Regions from separate parts of the Lysinibacillus sp. NPDC097279 genome, predicted to be linked through region 1. Evidence: riboswitches for the same ligand, from Rfam matches in the RefSeq annotation. Region 1 holds a riboswitch; each other region holds the start of a gene.

What was found. Region 1 has a riboswitch for thiamine pyrophosphate ahead of thiT (energy-coupled thiamine transporter ThiT). Riboswitches for the same ligand answer to the same signal wherever they lie in the genome.
Region 2: it holds a riboswitch for thiamine pyrophosphate, as region 1 does, so the genes downstream of both, ACIQ1H_RS06575 (ABC transporter substrate-binding protein) here and thiT (energy-coupled thiamine transporter ThiT) in region 1, are expected to answer to the same signal.
Region 3: it holds a riboswitch for thiamine pyrophosphate, as region 1 does, so the genes downstream of both, thiW (energy coupling factor transporter S component ThiW) here and thiT (energy-coupled thiamine transporter ThiT) in region 1, are expected to answer to the same signal.

What each region holds. Positions count from the first base shown of each region.
Region 1 covers NZ_JBIWDA010000007.1:106,894-113,033, reverse strand. The annotation lists gene ACIQ1H_RS20445 (hypothetical protein) at 116-829, shown strand; gene map (type I methionyl aminopeptidase) at 863-1,618, opposite strand; gene thiT (energy-coupled thiamine transporter ThiT) at 1,865-2,425, opposite strand; TPP riboswitch at 2,546-2,653, opposite strand; gene ACIQ1H_RS20430 (magnetosome magnetite crystal formation protein family) at 2,782-3,114, shown strand; gene ACIQ1H_RS20425 (hypothetical protein) at 3,146-3,268, shown strand; gene ACIQ1H_RS20420 (AAA family ATPase) at 3,399-6,140, opposite strand, start outside.
Region 2 covers NZ_JBIWDA010000001.1:1,297,181-1,303,320, forward strand. The annotation lists gene ACIQ1H_RS06545 (solute symporter family protein) at 1-271, shown strand, start outside; gene ACIQ1H_RS06550 (hypothetical protein) at 371-559, shown strand; gene ACIQ1H_RS06555 (TatD family hydrolase) at 582-1,331, opposite strand; gene ACIQ1H_RS06560 (ABC transporter ATP-binding protein) at 1,321-2,070, opposite strand; gene ACIQ1H_RS06565 (ABC transporter permease) at 2,045-2,818, opposite strand; gene ACIQ1H_RS06570 (thiamine-binding protein) at 2,815-3,108, opposite strand; gene ACIQ1H_RS06575 (ABC transporter substrate-binding protein) at 3,109-4,104, opposite strand; TPP riboswitch at 4,301-4,412, opposite strand; gene ACIQ1H_RS06580 (sensor histidine kinase) at 4,743-5,741, opposite strand; gene ACIQ1H_RS06585 (response regulator transcription factor) at 5,738-6,140, opposite strand, start outside.
Region 3 covers NZ_JBIWDA010000002.1:39,307-45,446, reverse strand. The annotation lists gene ACIQ1H_RS10335 (ABC transporter permease) at 1-256, shown strand, start outside; gene ACIQ1H_RS10330 (ABC transporter substrate-binding protein) at 253-1,326, shown strand; gene ACIQ1H_RS10325 (MFS transporter) at 1,725-2,921, shown strand; TPP riboswitch at 2,977-3,084, shown strand; gene thiW (energy coupling factor transporter S component ThiW) at 3,285-3,776, shown strand; gene ACIQ1H_RS10315 (VWA domain-containing protein) at 3,835-6,140, opposite strand, start outside.

The DNA of each region.
Region 1 (6,140 bases):
CAAATTCATTGATACATTGTAAGGGTTTTCCGCTATAATGAAATAGATATTATGTGACAGTCATATACTTATTTGTCTTTTCCCTATACAATTTAACACGAAGGGAGAGGAAGCCTTGCCTAAGATTATTTTAATGACAATAACCTTTATTGTCTCACTCATCCTAACCTTTTCATCCTATTTTATAAAAATAAATGGTCAATCTTCGTTAGAAATCTCAAATCGTTTTCCCGTAATGTTTGCACCTATTAATATTAGTTATATGATATGGATATTAATTTACATTTTGCTTGCTTATTGGTTAGTTATGAATTTTCAAAAGACATCTATTAAACAGACTGTTCTCTTTAGCAATGTTTGCATATTACAGGCGCTCTCTATTTTATTTTGGCATTATGAATTATTCATAGTCTTTATTTGCTGCTCCGTCATATTAGTATTGTACTTATTTTTACTTTATAGTACTTATCCGTATACAAATAATACTTTATCTGGCCGACTACCCATATCACTTTATTTTGCCTGGTCTACATTTATCATGATGACAAATGCAAGTTTTACATTAACATCTTATGGATGGCATGGTTTTGGACTTAGCAATCCACTTTGGGCAGTTATTTTACTGTCAATCAGTGTAGCTATCGCCTTACATATTCGTTACCATTATTACGACATTGTCTATCCTAGCGTGTTTATTTGGGCATTTATTGGTATTGCGCTCCATAATCATCTTGATGAATTACTCGTGACGACAGCGGCATTATTTTTATGTGGTGTCCTAATTGTTGGTATCCTATTTGTTAAAAAAAAAGCAGCTTACCGAAAATAAGTCGGTAAGCTGCTTTTTCATCTAGCCTTTATTTTAGGCTTCATCTAACGAAGTTAAAATGATTGGTTTGTCTTTTGTAACAATAATAGAATGCTCAATTTGGGCAACTAATGATTTGTCAGGTGTAACAAATGTCCAGCCATCACCAGCTTCAACAATATGTTCTGCCTTCGCTGAAATAAACGGCTCAACAGCTAGCACCATTCCTTCTTTCATAATTGTTGAATCCCAAGCATCGTAATAATTTAAAATATGGTTTGGCTCATCATGCAATGAACGCCCTAAACCATGACCTGTTAAATTCATAATGACAGTTAAATCGTTTGCATAAGCTTCACGCTCAACAGCTTTCCCAATTTGGTTTAATTTAGAACCAGCTTTTACTTTTGTCATAGCGCGGTCAAAGGCACTTTTTGCTACGCGGCAAAGTTTTTCCTTATCTTCGTACCCTTCACCTACTACAAATGAAATACCTGTATCTGCAAAATAGCCATTTAAAGAACCTGATACGTCAATATTGACAATATCCCCTTCTTTAATAACTCGTTGTCCTGGAATACCATGGGCAACTTCTTCATTCACACTAATACATGTGTATCCTGGGAAATCATATTCACCTTTAGGACCAGAAATAGCTCCTGCTTCAGCAAACATACGGCCTGCAATTTCATCTAATTCAAGTGTTGTCACACCAGGTTTTGTAGCTGCTTTCATTGCCTCACGAATTTCTGCACAAATGCGACCGATTTTTTTAAAGGCTTCAATTTCTTCTTGCGTTTTTACAATCATTTATAACGTCCCTTTCATCTAATATCTATTCATTAATATAACATAACTTTATATGTCCATAACGCCAAACGCTTTAATTATTCTATGCTAACATTATTTCATAAGTACCAGACAAGTAAAAAACAGACCCTTTTAGAAGTTCTGGTACTAACAATAACGACCCAATTGTCTTGAATTATAAAAAAAAATAGCACACTAAGTTACACTTAGCATACTATTTTCACTTTTGGGACAGTCTTATCGTGTTTATGATTTTCGTTGCATTAATTGGGGTGCAGCTGTAAATAATATCACACCAACGATCGCTGTTAATATTGTTGCTGGAAGCATGTATGTTCCATTGTATATGATTGAATAAATCCATGCGTTTTGCTCGCCTGCATATTCTGCAAAAAATACAGCCCCTGCAATTGTATGGGCTAAATAACGTAGGAAACCTGCTAATACGGTACCGATTACAATGTAAAGGGCCATTTTCTTTTTGTTTAAGGCGGCTGTCGCTTTAAATATAGGTCCACGTACTACTGCCGCTAAACCAACGACCGTAAATGCTACTCCGTAATCTAGCAAGCCTTGTAGCCAATGCACAATATAAGCGCCAAACATCGTTTGCATAACTCCAATTAGTAAACCTGTTGTTAGTCCAGCTAAGAGCCCCCAACGTAATGCCATTAAGATGATTGGTATCATTACTAGACTTACGGAGCCACCTTGCGCCCATACTTTAAAGGAAACTTGATCGAGTACAAGTCCTAGCGCTGCGAAAATTGCAATTTCCATCAGCATGAGTAATCTTTTTTTGTCCATTTTATTATTCTCTCCTTTGTTCCGATGTAGGATACAAGAGCAGGAATAGAAATCTTTTTGATATGCATGTCAACTGGCATAAAAAAACGATGCCAGGACAGAGCCTCACATCGTAAAAGTGTCGGTTTCTATCCACATCCCTACGCAAGCGTTAACTTACAGGTTCGAAGAGTAAAGGCATTACGTGCCCAGTCTCAGCTGACATCATCAGCTCCCCTTGTGGTCGTTACATCTTATTATTTTGTTGAACATCCTCATTGTACGTAAACCCTTTTACAATTACAACCTTTTCCACATTAATTTTTTTGAAACTTTCGTGTTTTCTATGCGTAAATAATTTAAAAGGAGGGACTACTATGGAGAATCAAAAAATTTTATCTGCCTTTAGTTATCTCAGTATTTTTTTTGCACCATTTATCGTTCCAGTAATCGTTTATTTTGTATCAAAAGATAGTGATGTCAAGAGACATTCCATTAGAGCACTTATATCTCACTTAATACCATTTATCTTTGGTATCATTTTCTTTATCGTCTTTGTATTTTCTACAATATCATTGAACACGTTTGATCCTTCTTCTAATGGGAATACATTTATTATCATATGGTTTGTATCTTTTGGTATTTATTTACTCGTTTCATTAGGCATTGTCATTTGGAATATTGTTCAAGCTGTACGAGTTATTCGTTAAAAATTTTTAGTATGAAGGAGCTGTCGTATTCATGAAAGTATCGAAGGTAGTTAAAACTGCAATAAAATTAGCGCCCATCGTTATTCCGATTGTCAAAAAAGTGGTCGCAGCAAAAAAAGGAACAACACCTAACGTAACGACACACAAAAAATAATAGCCAATGGGCTCCTATAACGTAAAAACCCACATCGCTTTCCAGCAGGCTCAATGTAAGCCGCAGGAGTCTTCGTGGGTTTTACTATGTTATCTATAAATTGTTTGAGAATTGTTTGTGTGCCTGGCACTTATTTTACTTCAAAATGGGTTGTGCTATGTCCGCTCAACGTTTTTTCGACGTGTAATACTGCAGGCATTGCAGCTTTCAACTCAGCTACATGTGAAATAACGCCAATCATTCTTCCAGAGTCTTGTAAATCAATTAGCGTGTCAATCGCTTTATTTAACGCTTCCTCATCTAATGAACCGAAGCCCTCATCGATAAACATTGTTTCGATACGAATATTACCTTGGAAGCTTTGAATTACATCCGCCATACCTAATGCAAGACTTAATGATGCATTAAACTTCTCCCCACCTGATAATGTTTTAACATCTCTTAATTGGTCTGTGTACGCATCATAGACATCCAAGCCAAGCCCACTTTGCTTCGCATGCTTCTCTAATCGATCTGAACGGCGCAATTCAAACTGTCCATTCGATAAGTGGAATAATCGGATATTTGCTGCTGCAGTGATTTTATCTAAATAATTAATTTGAATATATCGCTCAAAGGAAAGTTTTTTCGGATTTTGGCCATTCAACACTGTGTAAAGCTCTTTTACACGTCCTGCCTCTTGTTCAAGTACACGTATTTCCTTTGCAGTATCCTCAACTTTAACAATAAAATCAGCACATGCCTTTGCATAGCTTTGCGTCTGTTGCAAAGTTTTAAATGCTTCCTCATATGTGGCACGGAGCATCTCAAGCTTTTCCTCTAATTCCTCTAGATTTTGCTTTTCTTTTCCTTCAAGATGCTTTGCCCCATCTGCAATTTGTTGCTGTAAGGAATGTGATTGTAAGGCATAATCACGACATGCTTTCCGTAAGTCTTCGATTTCACTATCACTTCGCTTTGCAGCAGCGTATTCTTCATAGGCTGCAAACCCCACATCTTTCATGCTTACTAAAAACTGTTCACGCTTCTCATTCAGTTTATTTAGCAATTCCTCATAGGCTGTTTTTGCAAGTTCTTCTGTCATAGAAGCCTTATTTGTTGCTTCCTTAGTCGCCTGTAAATTTTGCTGAATCGCGTTCCAAGCTGACTGTAACGCCATTTTTTGCGAACCTACATCTGCAATCATTTGTTTTAACGCTTGTAATGACTGTATGTGTTTCGGAATTTGCTTTTGCTGTTCTTCTACAATCGCTTGCTGTTTTATTAACTCTTTCGACTGCTCTGCAAAATGTTGCTCTAATTGTAGTTGTTTTTGTTGTAGCTGTTCATTTTTTTCGTGTTGTCCCTTTTGCTTAGTTCGTGCGACAGACAGTTGATCCTTCACTATTTTTAAAACTGTAACTTGTTGTTCAATAAAATGTAAAGAAGATGTCAGCTCTAATCGATTATCTATTGAAATATGATAAGCATCTAATTGCTCTGTTGCCTCTTGAAGCAGTTGTTTAGTTGTTTTTAGCGTTGCATCTTGCTCCAAATATTTACGCTCCATTGTATTGGTCATCACTCGTAAAGATTCTAGCTCTGCTTCATCTACTACTTCTAACGGCTCTCTATGTGTGAGTTGATGTGTTGTACTACCGCAAACAGGGCATGGATCTCCGTCCTTCAACTTAGCTGCTAATATGCTAGCCTGCCCCGTAATCCATTGTTGCTCTTTTGTTTGAAGCGCATGCTTACTTTCTAGGTATTGCTCATGGGCATTATTCATAGCTCGCTCAGCTTCCTTACACGCTCGCTCATATTTTTCAATTTGAGCTAATAGTGTTACTTGCTCTTTAAGTATAGGAAGCTGTTCTAAATAGCCTGCATAAGGTTCCATCTGCTTTTCATATTGCTCAATTGTTGCAGTTAATTGCCGAACTAGCATCTGTTCTTTTTCTAAAATAGCAAGATTATCAGCTACTGCACGTTTTGAACTTTCAACAAGCTGTTCAATTATCCCCAAATTTTGCTGAGTACTTTCAAATGCTTCAAATTTCGGCACCAACGCTAGTAGCTCTATTTCCTGTTGCAATATGTGCTGACGCTCTGGCTCTTTTGCTTCTTCCTCTGTATACAATTGTTGCACTTTCTTTAGCTGTTCTACTGCATCGTGATGATTAATTGTAGCCTGCTGATAAAGCTGTTCTTTACGATTTTGTTCTGACCGCAAGTCCACACACTGTTGTTCTAGCATAATGAGACGATTTGCTTGCTCCGCTAACTGTATTTCTTGTTCCATCGAAGTATACTTTTCTCGTTGCTGCATCAGCAACTGCAAACGTGCTTGTCGTTGTGCCTGTTGATCGAATTGTTCGTTTAGCGCCTTTGCCATACTGTAATATTCTTGTTCTTTTTGATGATTTGCATAAGCTTCTTCATAGCGCATTTGTTCCGTTCGAATACTAGCATTATAATAGAATTGCTCCTCTTCAAGAGCATTTTTTAGCTGATGCACATTGTCTGTATTATTGTTTATACAAGTAAATAGTGTTGATGGTCGCTCTGGTAAAACGCCTGCAATTTGCCCCAGTAAGTGCTCTTTTAATTGCTGGGCATGTTCTAAATCCTTTTCTGCTTCTTTCCTTTTTATATCCAGCTTTTTAGTCATCGCACTGAAACGATCTGTTTTAAATATTTTACGTAAAATGACTTCTTTATTGGTAGAGTCTGACGTTAAAAGTTTGCGAAACTCTCCTTGAGGTAACATTACAATTTGACTAAATTGATCTTTTGTTAGCCCTATAATTTCCAACAGCTTTTTATCTACTTCATTTGTTTGCTGCTTCTCTACAATACTAAAGTCAAGTTTACCGTCCTTCATTTCTGCTAA
Region 2 (6,140 bases), on a different contig from region 1:
TGGTGCAGTGACAGCGATGTTAACAGGTTTAATTTCCGCTTTAGTACTTGTAGCGGTTTCTCCAAACATTTGGAATCCAGTTGAAGGCAAAGCTATTTTTGTGGGTGAACCGTTAATTATGTTAACAAACCCAGCCCTTATCTCTGTGCCACTCGGTTTCCTTGGTGGATTCATCGGAACTTTATTATCTAAAGAAACTGATGACGCGAAATACCGTGAAGTTGATGTAAAAGCAAACACTGGTATTTCAGTACAAGACGTATCTCACTAATATTATGACTAAAAAACCTCGTAGGCCATTAGCTTACGAGGTTTTACTTTTGTCCCCTTTTTCGGTAATATATTGGTAATGTGAAATGGAGGGATTATCATGGCATTATCTAGAGCTAAAAAGAAACGTATGCATTTAAAACGTACACAAGGTAAGGATGTGGAGAGAAAACGTCAAACTTCCCCTTTTAGTACGCATGAGCGCGTGACAAAGACGAAGCGTGCAACATTAGAGCATATTAGAGCGAAACATAGGAAACAGCCACATGGAGACGATGACTCGCTCTAAATGTGGCTGTTTTGTATTATCACTATAAACTATAAAATTTCTTTGTATTTTCTGTTACAATTTTTGCCGCTTCCTGCGTTGTTAAGCCTTTAATCATTGCAATGACTTCAATTGTATTAGACATCATATAGGGCGATGTAAGCTTTTTATCAAAAGGCCCTTCAAAAGGCCACGGTCCATCCGTTTCCACCATCATCAGCTCTAATGGATATCTTTTAATCAATGCTTGAATTTCTGCTTCATAAACACAATCAGGTGTAATTGAAATAAAATAGCCATTATGTATCATACGCACAATCGCCTCTTCACTTCCCTTAAACCAATGAAAATGTGCCTTAGTCACACCATATCGTTCAAGTAAATCACACGCGATTAAAGCATCCTCATAAACAGCATGTAACACAATCGGTTTGTGAAACTCTTTTGCAAACTTAACAAATTGTTCTAATAAATCAATATAAGGTCTCTCATCGATCTCTTTCTCTTGTCTACGATAATAAGGTAACCCGACCTCTCCAACAGCAATCATGTCACTAGCATGAAGCTGTAACCAGTCAAATAAAGCTTTTCTATCTCTGTCACTCGGCAAAGATTGTTCAGGATGAAAACCATATGCTGGCTTTACCTTTGCATAGGTTTTCGATAATTTCAGCGTTTTCTCACACGATTGCAAGTCCGTGCTCACTGCAATGACATATTGTGCTTCATCAAGTAGTAGAGGCACTTCTTCTTCCTTATACTGATCTAAATGGATATGTGCATCAATCAACATACGCATCGTCCTTTTCTTCTTTTAAGTAATGGAAAAGTTGTTGTTTTAATTGAGTAAATTGTACACAATGGCGAATTTCTTCAGAGCGTGGTCGTGCAAACGGAACAATGATTTCCTCCTTGATCGTAGCTGGACGTTTTGTTAATACGATAATCCGATCAGCTAAAAATAACGCTTCTTCAATACTATGTGTAACGAACAAAATAGATTTTTTATGTTCCTCCCAAATCGATAACAACCACGCTTGCATTTCTAGTCTTGTAAACTCGTCTAGAGCTGAGAACGGCTCATCTAGGCATAGTATCGGTTTCTCACTGACGATTGCTCGCAGAAAGGATACGCGCTGCTGCATGCCTCCAGATAAAGCATGGGGATATGCATTTTCAAAAGAAGCTAGGCCAACCTTTTCTAACCACTTTCTTGCAATCTCTATATTAGGTCGATGATGTAATTCTTCGACAATCGTGACATTTTCCAAAATTGTCCGCCAAGGTAATAAGCTAGGTTGCTGTGGCATGTAGCCGATGGTGCCTGGTTTTTGCTGAATGTTTTCTCCATTTAACAAAATAGCTCCTTGATTTAAGGGCGATATACCGCCTATTAATTGAAAAAGCGTACTTTTCCCACTACCTGAGGGACCAATGATCGCTACAAATTCGCCCTCCTTTACCGTAAAGGATAGGTTTTTCACTACTTCAAGCGCGCCAAAGGATTTAGAAATGTCTTGAATGTTCAGCATGTGATCCTCTCCCCTTTACAGTAATCTTTTCGACGAAACGTATAACACTAAATAACAATAAACTTAACAAAACTATCGCAAATATCGCCACAAATACACGATCCGTTCGAAACGATGATTGAGCAAGTGTCATATAAACACCAATCCCCTTTTTCGCACCAAGCCATTCCGCGATGACTGCTCCCATCACACTATATGTCGCGGCAATTTTAATACCTGAAAATATAGATGGATAGGCAAATGGCCATTCTAATTTCCAAAACGTTTGACGTTTTGTAGCACCAATCATCGCAAAATAATGCTTAAGTTCTGGTGACGTTTGACGAAAGCCATCCATTGCCGCAATAACGATTGGGAAAAAGCAAACGAGACAAATAATAATTAGCTTTGGTAACAGCCCAAAGCCAAACCAAATAATTAATAATGGCGCTAAAACGAGCACTGGCACATTTTGCGACACAATTAAAATCGGATATAAGAATGCCCGCATTGTATTTGAACGATGTAATAACACCGCAACACTCAAGCCACAAAGCACACCAATAGCAAGACCTATCACAGCAAGCTGTATAGTAGCGAAAACATGGGGAAGAAACGTTTGGTAAGAGTGAATGCCCTCCATCACGATGGCACTCGGCGCTGGCAATAGCCAATGTGGGATTTCAGCAAAACGGATAATGACTTCCCAGATGACTAATAGGAAGGCGATAAAAATAATCGACCTTCCTTTCGTTACTACTTGTTTCATCCTCGATATTTCTCCGTCAATGTCCCCATTGTAATGCCAGTTGGCTGATATAAAATTTTTACTTGTGTAATTACATTAATGGCACCTAAGTCAATCATTTTTTGATTCATCTGTTCAATAATTTGGAGTAAGGTAGACAGTTCTCCCTCCATAGTCGTTTCTAGTGGCTGCACCTCATAGCGCACACCTGCAGCATCGATAATTGCAATTGCCGCATCCACGAAAGGGATGACATCCTCATATTTTTCTGTTTTCGGTATAATTTGAACACTGATTAATGAATTAGCCATTTAATTTGCTCCTTTCGTTGGTAAGAAATCATTTGTAAATGCTTGCTCTGCATTAAATTTTCCTTCTAAGACGTTGTTTTTCGTCATCCATTCCGCATAGTTTTCCCAAACTGCTAATTTTTGTTCGCCCCATTGCGCTGCATCATCTTGATATTTGTTTGCTAGCCATTCTTGACTTTTATGCACAAGTGCTTTATCTAAGTCAGGTACCGCTTCAAGTAAAATATCAGCCGCTTCATTAGGTTGCTCAATGGCATACTCATAGCCTTTTGTCGTTGCAGCTACAAATGCCTTTACCACATCAGGATTATCCTTAATCATCTTTTCATTCGTAGCTAAAACAGGTGTATAATAATCAAGTTGCTCACTATAGTCTGTTAAATACTGCATATTTAATGTTTCCCCACGTAGCTCCGCCTCAATACCTGTCCACGCATAATAGATCCAGGCAAAATCAATATCCTTTTGCATCATGGTGAAAAAGTCTAAATCTCCTGCATTAACAATATCTAATTTTTTGATATCCGCCTGTTCTTTTTGCATAAGTGATTGTAAAACAGCTTGTTCTATTGGGCTTCCCCAGCCACCATACGTTTTTCCTTCATAGTCCTTTGGAGATGTAATGCCCTTTGAAGCAATCGAAGCAAAGCCAGATGTATTATGCTGAATAATTGCGGCAATTGATACAAGTGGTACACCCTGTACACGTGCTTGCGTAATACCTTCCTGATAGCTTACGCCAAACTGTGCTTTGCCTGATGCAACTAGCTGATCAGCACCAGCATCACCAGGTAAAATAATGTCCACGTCTAAGCCTTGCTCCTCAAAGTAGCCCAGCTTTTTCGCCACATACAGTCCTGTATGATTTGTATTAGGTGTCCAGTCTAGTACAACGGATACCTTTTTTAATGAGTTTGTTTCCTCTTTGTCCTCTTTTTCGCTACAACCAACTAATGTTACTAATGCAGCAATAAGAACGAAAAACCACTTTTTCATGCTGTGTCCTCCAAGTCTAGTAGTTTGAAAGTGTTCATGATTGAATGTTTACACCAGAAAAAAAGGTATTCTAAGGCCATTTGCAGTGCTTATGATTGATTACTCCTCGTTTTAGGTGGAATAATGAATCCTAAACAAAAAACGCCTGGGAGTTATCCCAGACGTTTGCAAACGGTATCAAAAAATAGTAAATGATTATTTTTGAATAGATGTTCCCTACGCTGGTACGAGCCAAATCAGGTTCAAAGGGTCAGCATCTAAACGGACGCAATCTCAGCTGGCAACTTCCAGCCCCCCTACATTCTTAACTTATGAACTTTTCGTTGATTATTATACCCATATGTATCGTAAAATGACAAGCTAGTAATTTTCGTAGTTGAAAAAAATGAGCTTTTACAAGACTATACTAGTAATCTGCGACATGACTTTTGCAAATAGAAAAGGTTTTAAGCATGGCGTTTGGAGTAGCAGACTATGCTGTATGGTATTTTGGGACAAATATCACTTCCGAAAAAACAATCGAAAAATGTGTAAACAAAAGCACCCAATTCCATGTATGATTTATGCATTTACCCCGTTAAACATAAAGTTGATCTCAAATACAATTTTGGGAGGCTTTTAATTTGCTGGTGTTGCCATTACAAAAAGTTTGAATGTTGCGCATAACTTATCGTAACTTGAGTACCTTTTTCGTTAGATTGGATTGTACTCTGTAGTTCAAGCATTCGGCAAATATCTTCGATGATTCGTAGGCCAGTGCCCTTTTCCACCACATTAAACCCAACCCCATTATCTTTAAATATAATTACGTTTTTTTGCAAAGTGATTTCCAAAGTATCGCATGCTGCATGACGCAAAATATTTTGGAAGATATTATCAAATAATCTGTGCAACCAAATTTCATTACTCTTCCAATGGAATTTCGTTGGAGAATCGTTTAACACAATAGAGATTTGATTGATTTTATATAAAAAATTCCACTTTAAAATGATGGTATGGATAAGTTTTGGAACGTCGACTTTTTCCATGATTATATAGGAATTATCAACACGAGATAAGCGCTCAAAGTCATATTCATTGGATAATTTCGAAATATAGTTTATTTGTTCGTTTAGAGAATTGAAAATATCCTGATGTTGTGAAAAATCATTTTCGATTGTGTAAAGTTGTAAGCGCATAGCTGTTAAAGGTGTATTAATATCATGGCGCAACTGCGTTAAAAGTTCTAGTTTCATTTGCTCTTGTTGCATTATTTCAATTTCCTTCGATATCGTACGGTCAATGAGCAGGTTTACTGCATTAGTTAAATCCCCTAATTCATCATTTCTAGAGTAAGAGATCTTTTGAAGTCTCTTCTTGTCATTACTCGCCAACTCCATAATGGTTTGGTTTAATTCATTTATTCGTTTAATTAATGAATTAATGGATTTGGAAAATAATATAGCCAAAGTAAAAAAGCTGACGAGAAATAAACCTAGCATTATTGGATAGGCTTTTGACTCAAAAAACTGGGTTTCTGTATCATTTGAAAAATAATTGTAAATTACCGTTACAATAACATTAATCACTACAATAGAAAGAGGAACACTGAATATAACCGATAATAGCAATAGTTGATATTTCTTTTTTAGTTTCATTGTTTAACACGGGTATTCATACGATACCCTTCTCCATATACATTTTGAATAATCACACCATCTGTATCGGCAATCTTGTTGCGGAGCTTTTTAATATACACATTAATTAAATTGGGATTACGATCTTCTAGCTGCCAAAGGTAATCAATGAATTGTTCTTTAGATAAAATAAAATCTGCGTTTTCATAAAGGTAAAAGAATATTTTCTTTTCAATGGCTGTAAATTCGACTTCTTTATTATTTTGATTATTAACAACACGCTTATGAGTAACATCTATGGATAAATGCTGTATTTGTTTGTGAATTCCGTAAGAAGCAGCTAATCTATTTTTTATGCGTATTAATAATTCCCTCGGATCAAATGGCTTCACCATGTAATCTTCTCCAATTTCAAGCCCT
Region 3 (6,140 bases), on a different contig from region 1:
ATATATTCAGCCTGGTATTTTTGCAGGTTTCTTTCTCGCTTTAACTTATTCATTGGATGACTTTGCCGTAACATTTTTCGTAACAGGAAATGGCTTTAGTACATTATCTGTTGAAATTTACTCGATGGCACGTGCAGGTATTTCGTTAACGGTTAACGCAATTTCTGGTTTAGTATTCTTCGTAACGATATTAGTTGTAGTTGGCTACTATTTCTTTACAAGCCGTACAAATAAAAGAACGGAGGGACATCGATGAAAAATTTAATTCAAGCAACCATTGCCATTCTTGTCGTGTCCGCCCTTTTAATGTACGCTGCTGATGCCATGAGTGCGAACGGTGGTAAAAGTGGTAAAGATACATTAACTATTTTTAACTGGGGAGAATATATCGACCCTGATTTGCTAAAGCAATTCGAAAAAGAAACGGGTATCCATGTTATTTACGAAACATTTGACTCAAATGAGGCTATGATGACGAAAATTAAACAAGGTGGTACAGCTTACGATATTGCCGTGCCGTCTGAATACATGATTGAAAAAATGAAGGAGGAAAACCTACTCCTTCCTTTAGATAAAACGAAAATACCTAATTTTAAAAATATCGATCCGTATTTTCTCGATTTACCATTTGATGATAACAATGAATACTCTGTTCCTTATTTCTGGGGCACAGTAGGTATTGTTTATAATCCAGATTTAGTCGGTGACTTAGATTTCTCTTCTTGGGAAGATTTATGGGATCCCTCGTTAAAACGTAAAGTCTTTTTAGTAGACGGTGCACGTGAAGTTATTGGCATGGGCTTAAATAGTCTTGGTCATTCTCTTAACTCGTTAAATAATCAAGAATTACGTCAGGCTACAAATAAGCTAATTACACTCGCTCCAAATGTGAAAGCAATCATCGGTGATGAGATTACACCTTTGATGATTAATAATGAAGCGGCTGTCGCCCTCACTTGGTCTGGTCAAGCAGCAGATATGTTATTCGAAAATGAAGATTTAGACTTCGCTGTTCCAGAGGAAGGCTCGAACTTGTGGTTTGACAATATGGTTATCCCAAAAACTTCGAAAAATGTTGATGGTGCACATGCTTTTATTAACTTTATGTTAAAAGCGGAATCTGGTGCTCAAAATGCGGATTATGTAGGCTACTCTACTCCTAATATTGCAGCGACAAAATTAATGGATAAAGAAGTTGTAGCTGACGAGCGCTTCTACCCTTCCGAGGAGCAACGTAAAACATTAGAAGTATATAAAAACCTTGGCCCAGATTATTTAGGAAAATATAATGAATTGTTTTTAGAATTTAAAATGAGTATTCGATAAATACTAAAGAGAAAAAACAATATTTTTCTCTCTCAAAAAGTCGACAAAAGACATCAAGAGTTAAATATTTGATGTCTTTTGTCATTTTTTCTTTTAATCGTTCTAATATAGAATTTCACTTTCGATGTGTTCAGTTGATTGGAGCGGCGGGCAGCGACTCCTGCGGTAACACACAACATGTACGAAGCAACAGGCCACGCGCACCGAAATGGTTGCGGCTTACAGTGCCCATGGAAAGAGACCGCAAGTAGCGGAAATTAACAGTATTATTCTAAGGAAAAACAATGTCTTCGTTCCGCTAACCAAGTCATTCACCTACGACTATAATCTGATAGCCAAGCAATATTTCTTTATGATAGACTGTAGGAATGTTTCAATAGAAAAAAGGGGGGTATACGATGACCCAGCAGAAGTCAAACAAGGCGGCTTTGTACATTTTAATGTTTAATATGTTTATCGCAATGGGGAGTATCGGAATTATTATTCCTGTCATGCCAAAGTACTTACACATATTTGGTGCTGCAGGACAAGTTCTTGGCATGTTAATTGCAACGTTCGCCTTTGCACAGTTTATATTTTCTCCAATTGCTGGGAATCTTTCGGATCGATATGGTCGAAAAAATTTGATTGTTTTTGGTCTGATTGTAACTGGTATTGGGCAAATTTCATTTGGGCTATCTACAGATGTGTGGATGCTTTTTGTTGCTCGTTTCTTAGGAGGATTAGGTTCTGCCTTTATAGCACCTCCAATTATGGCATTTGTAGCAGATATCACAACGTATGAAGAACGAGGTAAAGGGATGGGCATGTTAGGTGCTGCTATGTCTCTTGGTTTTATGATTGGACCAGGTATTGGCGGGTTCCTCTCTAAAGTTAGTTTGCATTTCCCATTCTTTATGGCTGGAGGAGCGGCTATTATAGCCTCTATCCTTTCGTTGGTGTTATTACCTTCTACAAAACCAACTGCTGCTCAAAAAGCACAAAAGCAAGAAAATCTTGCGAAGCAGATGGCGCGTTCAGTCCAAATGCCTTACTTTGTCATGCTTATTATTATGCTAGTGTTTTCGTTCGGAATCGCCAATTTCCAAACGACATTATCATTATTTGTAACTGAGAAATTTAACTATACACCTCCAGATATTGCAATCATCTTAACTGTAGGTGGCGCATTCGGTGTTATTGTGCAAATGTTCATTATCACACCACTCTTTAAGCGCTATGGGGAAATGAAAGTTGTATTAGTCAATTTATTTATTGCTGCTGTAGCAATCTTCCTCATATTATTTGTTTCTGGCTTCGCATTAATTTTAGTTGTCGCAACAATTTTCTCTACGGCAACAACACTTATACGTCCAGCAGTCAACACACTGATTTCTAAGCTTGCTGGCAATGAGCAAGGTTTAGCCGCTGGACTTACCAATGCCTATATGAGTCTTGGAAATATGATTGGTCCTGCACTTGCGGGTCTTTTATTTGACTGGGATATGAACAGTCCGTATATATTCGGGTCGATTATTTTAATGACATGCTTCTTACTAGCGCTCATTTGGACCGTAAAAAAGGCTCCACATCTTATGCATCCTGATTCAAATTAGTCCATTGACAATTATTTCAAATATGGTACATTTATTATCGAAAAATTAAATCGTTTAACACCACTAGGGGAGTCTTTACAAGGCTGAGACGTATATGTTCATATACGGACCCTTTGAACCTGATCTAGTTCACACTAGCGGAGGGAAGTGGCGACACTTGCTTTTGTGTAATTTAAAAATGCAAGGCCGCTTCCTTTCGTTACTAGGAAGCGGCTTTTTTGTATTCATCAGGCAGTGCTATCGGCGATTTTGTGAGGTCTCTCGGCGATTTGTACGGTTTTATCGGCGATTTCTCACATTTTATCGGCGATTCACTGAGTTCTATCGGCGATTCATCGCACAAAACTAAAAGGAGTAACTATCATGTCTATTCGAAAACTAACTACTATGGCTTTATTAGTCGCTATTGCAGTAGCAGGCTCTATTTTTGTCTCCATTCCAACTGGCATTGCACGTGCCTATCCTGTACAACATGCGATCAACGTCATCTGTGCCATTCTATTAGGTCCTATGCCTTCTATCGTCGTTGCTATCGTTACAGCATTGATTCGTATCTTAACAGGCACAGGCTCCCTTTTAGCGATTCCTGGAAGCGTCATCGGTGCGGCATGTGCGGCCTTTGCTTATAAATACAGTCGCAGCAATTGGCTTGCTGGTGCTGGTGAAGTATTTGGCACAGGTATTCTTGCCTCATTAGTCGCTGTTCCATATGCGCAATTATTTATGGGAACGTCTGTCGGTGCATTATTTTTTATGCCTGCATTTTTTACATCAAGTTTAATCGGAGCCTTTCTTGGCATGATGATGGCTAGCAGTCTACGGAAAACTGCGCCCCATTTTCTTATTGCGAAATAGCTATGTTTATAAAAAAAACGATGACACATGCGTTTTTCAATGTGCCATCGTTTTTTATTTATGAGCGTTTTTTCATTCCTTTTAATAACTGTGCAACATTCGTATCCTCTGACTGGACAGTCGCTTCTTCAACAGGCTTTTCTTTCTTATGCCTTGTTATAAAGCTCCAACCAAAGCGTCGAATCGTAATATCTACGAAGAATAATAGCATCCCCGTTAATAGTAACCATGTTGCAATATTTTGGCGCTCTGCTCCTTTGTTGGTGAAATTACGGAACACGTCTTGTGGTTCTTTCAAGACAGAGCCACCCGTTTGCTTCGTTAGTTGCTCGACAAGTGTTTCATTCACAGGACGTAATTCATATTCTGCACTGTACGGTACGCTTAGACCAGCCTGGTAAATAGCCTGATCTTCGTCAGCAATACGGAAAAAAATCAATCCTGGTTTCGCTTGCACAACTGCCCGTACTTGCGATGCGGAAATCGTTTCAAGCTGTAAATCAAGCTCCTCACCCGCTTCATCGACAGCGACGATATCTAAAAATGCTGCTTCATTTGTCGGATCAGTGATGAGAAATGAGCCATCTGTATCGAGTCGTACATCATAGGCCACATCATTATAGCTTGGTAGCATTTGCGAAATGATTGTTTGCCAAAATGATCCCCATTCCTGCCATCTTGCCCAGTCACCAGCCCATTTCCCTGTCGAATCTGATGTGAAAGCGAATGTTTTACCAAGCCCATATTGCCATAGGGCCAATACAGGGTCTTCCTTCTCACTTTCAGCTATCACAGCAGCTCCCTGCTTTGCCGTCGTGCCAATATATGCATTCATTTGTGGCACACCCTTTGCAAAAAGTGTATTCCATCCAGTTGCATTATAAATTGTAGGATAAAACGGATTGTCCTCTATATAAGTACGGGAAATCATCGCTGTTTCACGGGATAAAATTGAGGGAATTGTTTGTTCATCAATAACATCATAGAAACGACCACTACCCATTTCACTTAATGACTGAAGTAAGTTGCCATCTGCATCTTGTCCAATCGCCACTGTAGAAAGTGTAATCCCTTGTTCCTTCCCATTTTCAATTAAATCCTCATAATTGCCTGATTGCGACTGTCCATCTGTTAGTAAAATAATATGCTTTCTCTGCAATTTTAAATCTGCCAAACTATCATATGCTGCTGAAAGGGAGCTATATATTTCCGTACCCCCACCAGGCGTCACTGATAAAATCGTATCGACTGCTTCCTCTTTATTACCAAGGGGGGCCGTTTCGATGATTTCCCAAGGGCGATCATCGAAGGCAATAAACCCGAGCGTATCCTCATCACGTAACATTTCCACTGATCGTGCGGCTGCTTCTTTCGCTAGCTCTAATTTTGAGCCATACATACTTCCTGAACGGTCCAGTACGATGACAAGTCCTAGCGATGGTAATTGCTCTTTACCTTTTATCTCCATTTCAACAGGTAACAATGTTTCAATCGGCGTTTTGAAATAGCCACCCAAGCCAAAGCTATTTTCACCACCGACCATTGTAAAGCCAACACCGAAGTTTTTAACCGCCTGCTCAATAACACTCATCTTCGCTTCACCAACTAAGTGGCCTGGTACATTATCAAAAATAATAGCGTTATATTGCAAATAGCTAGAAAGTTCATTTGGCAAGCTTGCTGCATTTATCACATCATAGGAAATTGAATTCATCCCTAGCGCTACAGCAATAGGTGATGCCGTATCGTAGCCGTTAACAATAAGTAAATGTGGCTCGCTTTGCACCATTGTAATACTTGTTAATTTATTATTTTCAAAAATAGCATCCTGTCCAACTTGCACCTGTGCCTCATATTTTACAAGCCCCTCTGCAGTTGCCGTATGTTTATATGTGAAAACATTTGAACCTTTTGCAAGTTCCACCGACTCGCGATGAATGAGTTCATCATTTTCGTACAGTAATAGTTCACCTTGTTCTGCAGCTGTAGCATTTACTTCCGTTACAAGCTGCTGCTGTTCACCTACGTATGCTACTTGTGGTGTAACAAAGCTTTTAAGTGACACATCATTCGTCACGTTTTGATGGAACGGAACGACATCTATACTAATATTGGAGCCCTTTAGCTTCGTAGCAAAATCTAACGCACTGCCTTGGGTTTCATTAGCATCCGTTAGTAAAACAAGTCTCGTTGCCTTTTTCGGATCGACAATACCCGTAGCCAGTTGAAGGCTTTGCTCAATATTCGTTTGGTCAGTTCCTTTAACCTCTGTAAATTTAGGAACTTCTTTTAAAGATTTCGATAAAATCGCTTCTGTTTGGAGAGTTGATGAAAAAGAGTAAATCCCTGCAAGTTGTTCATCCT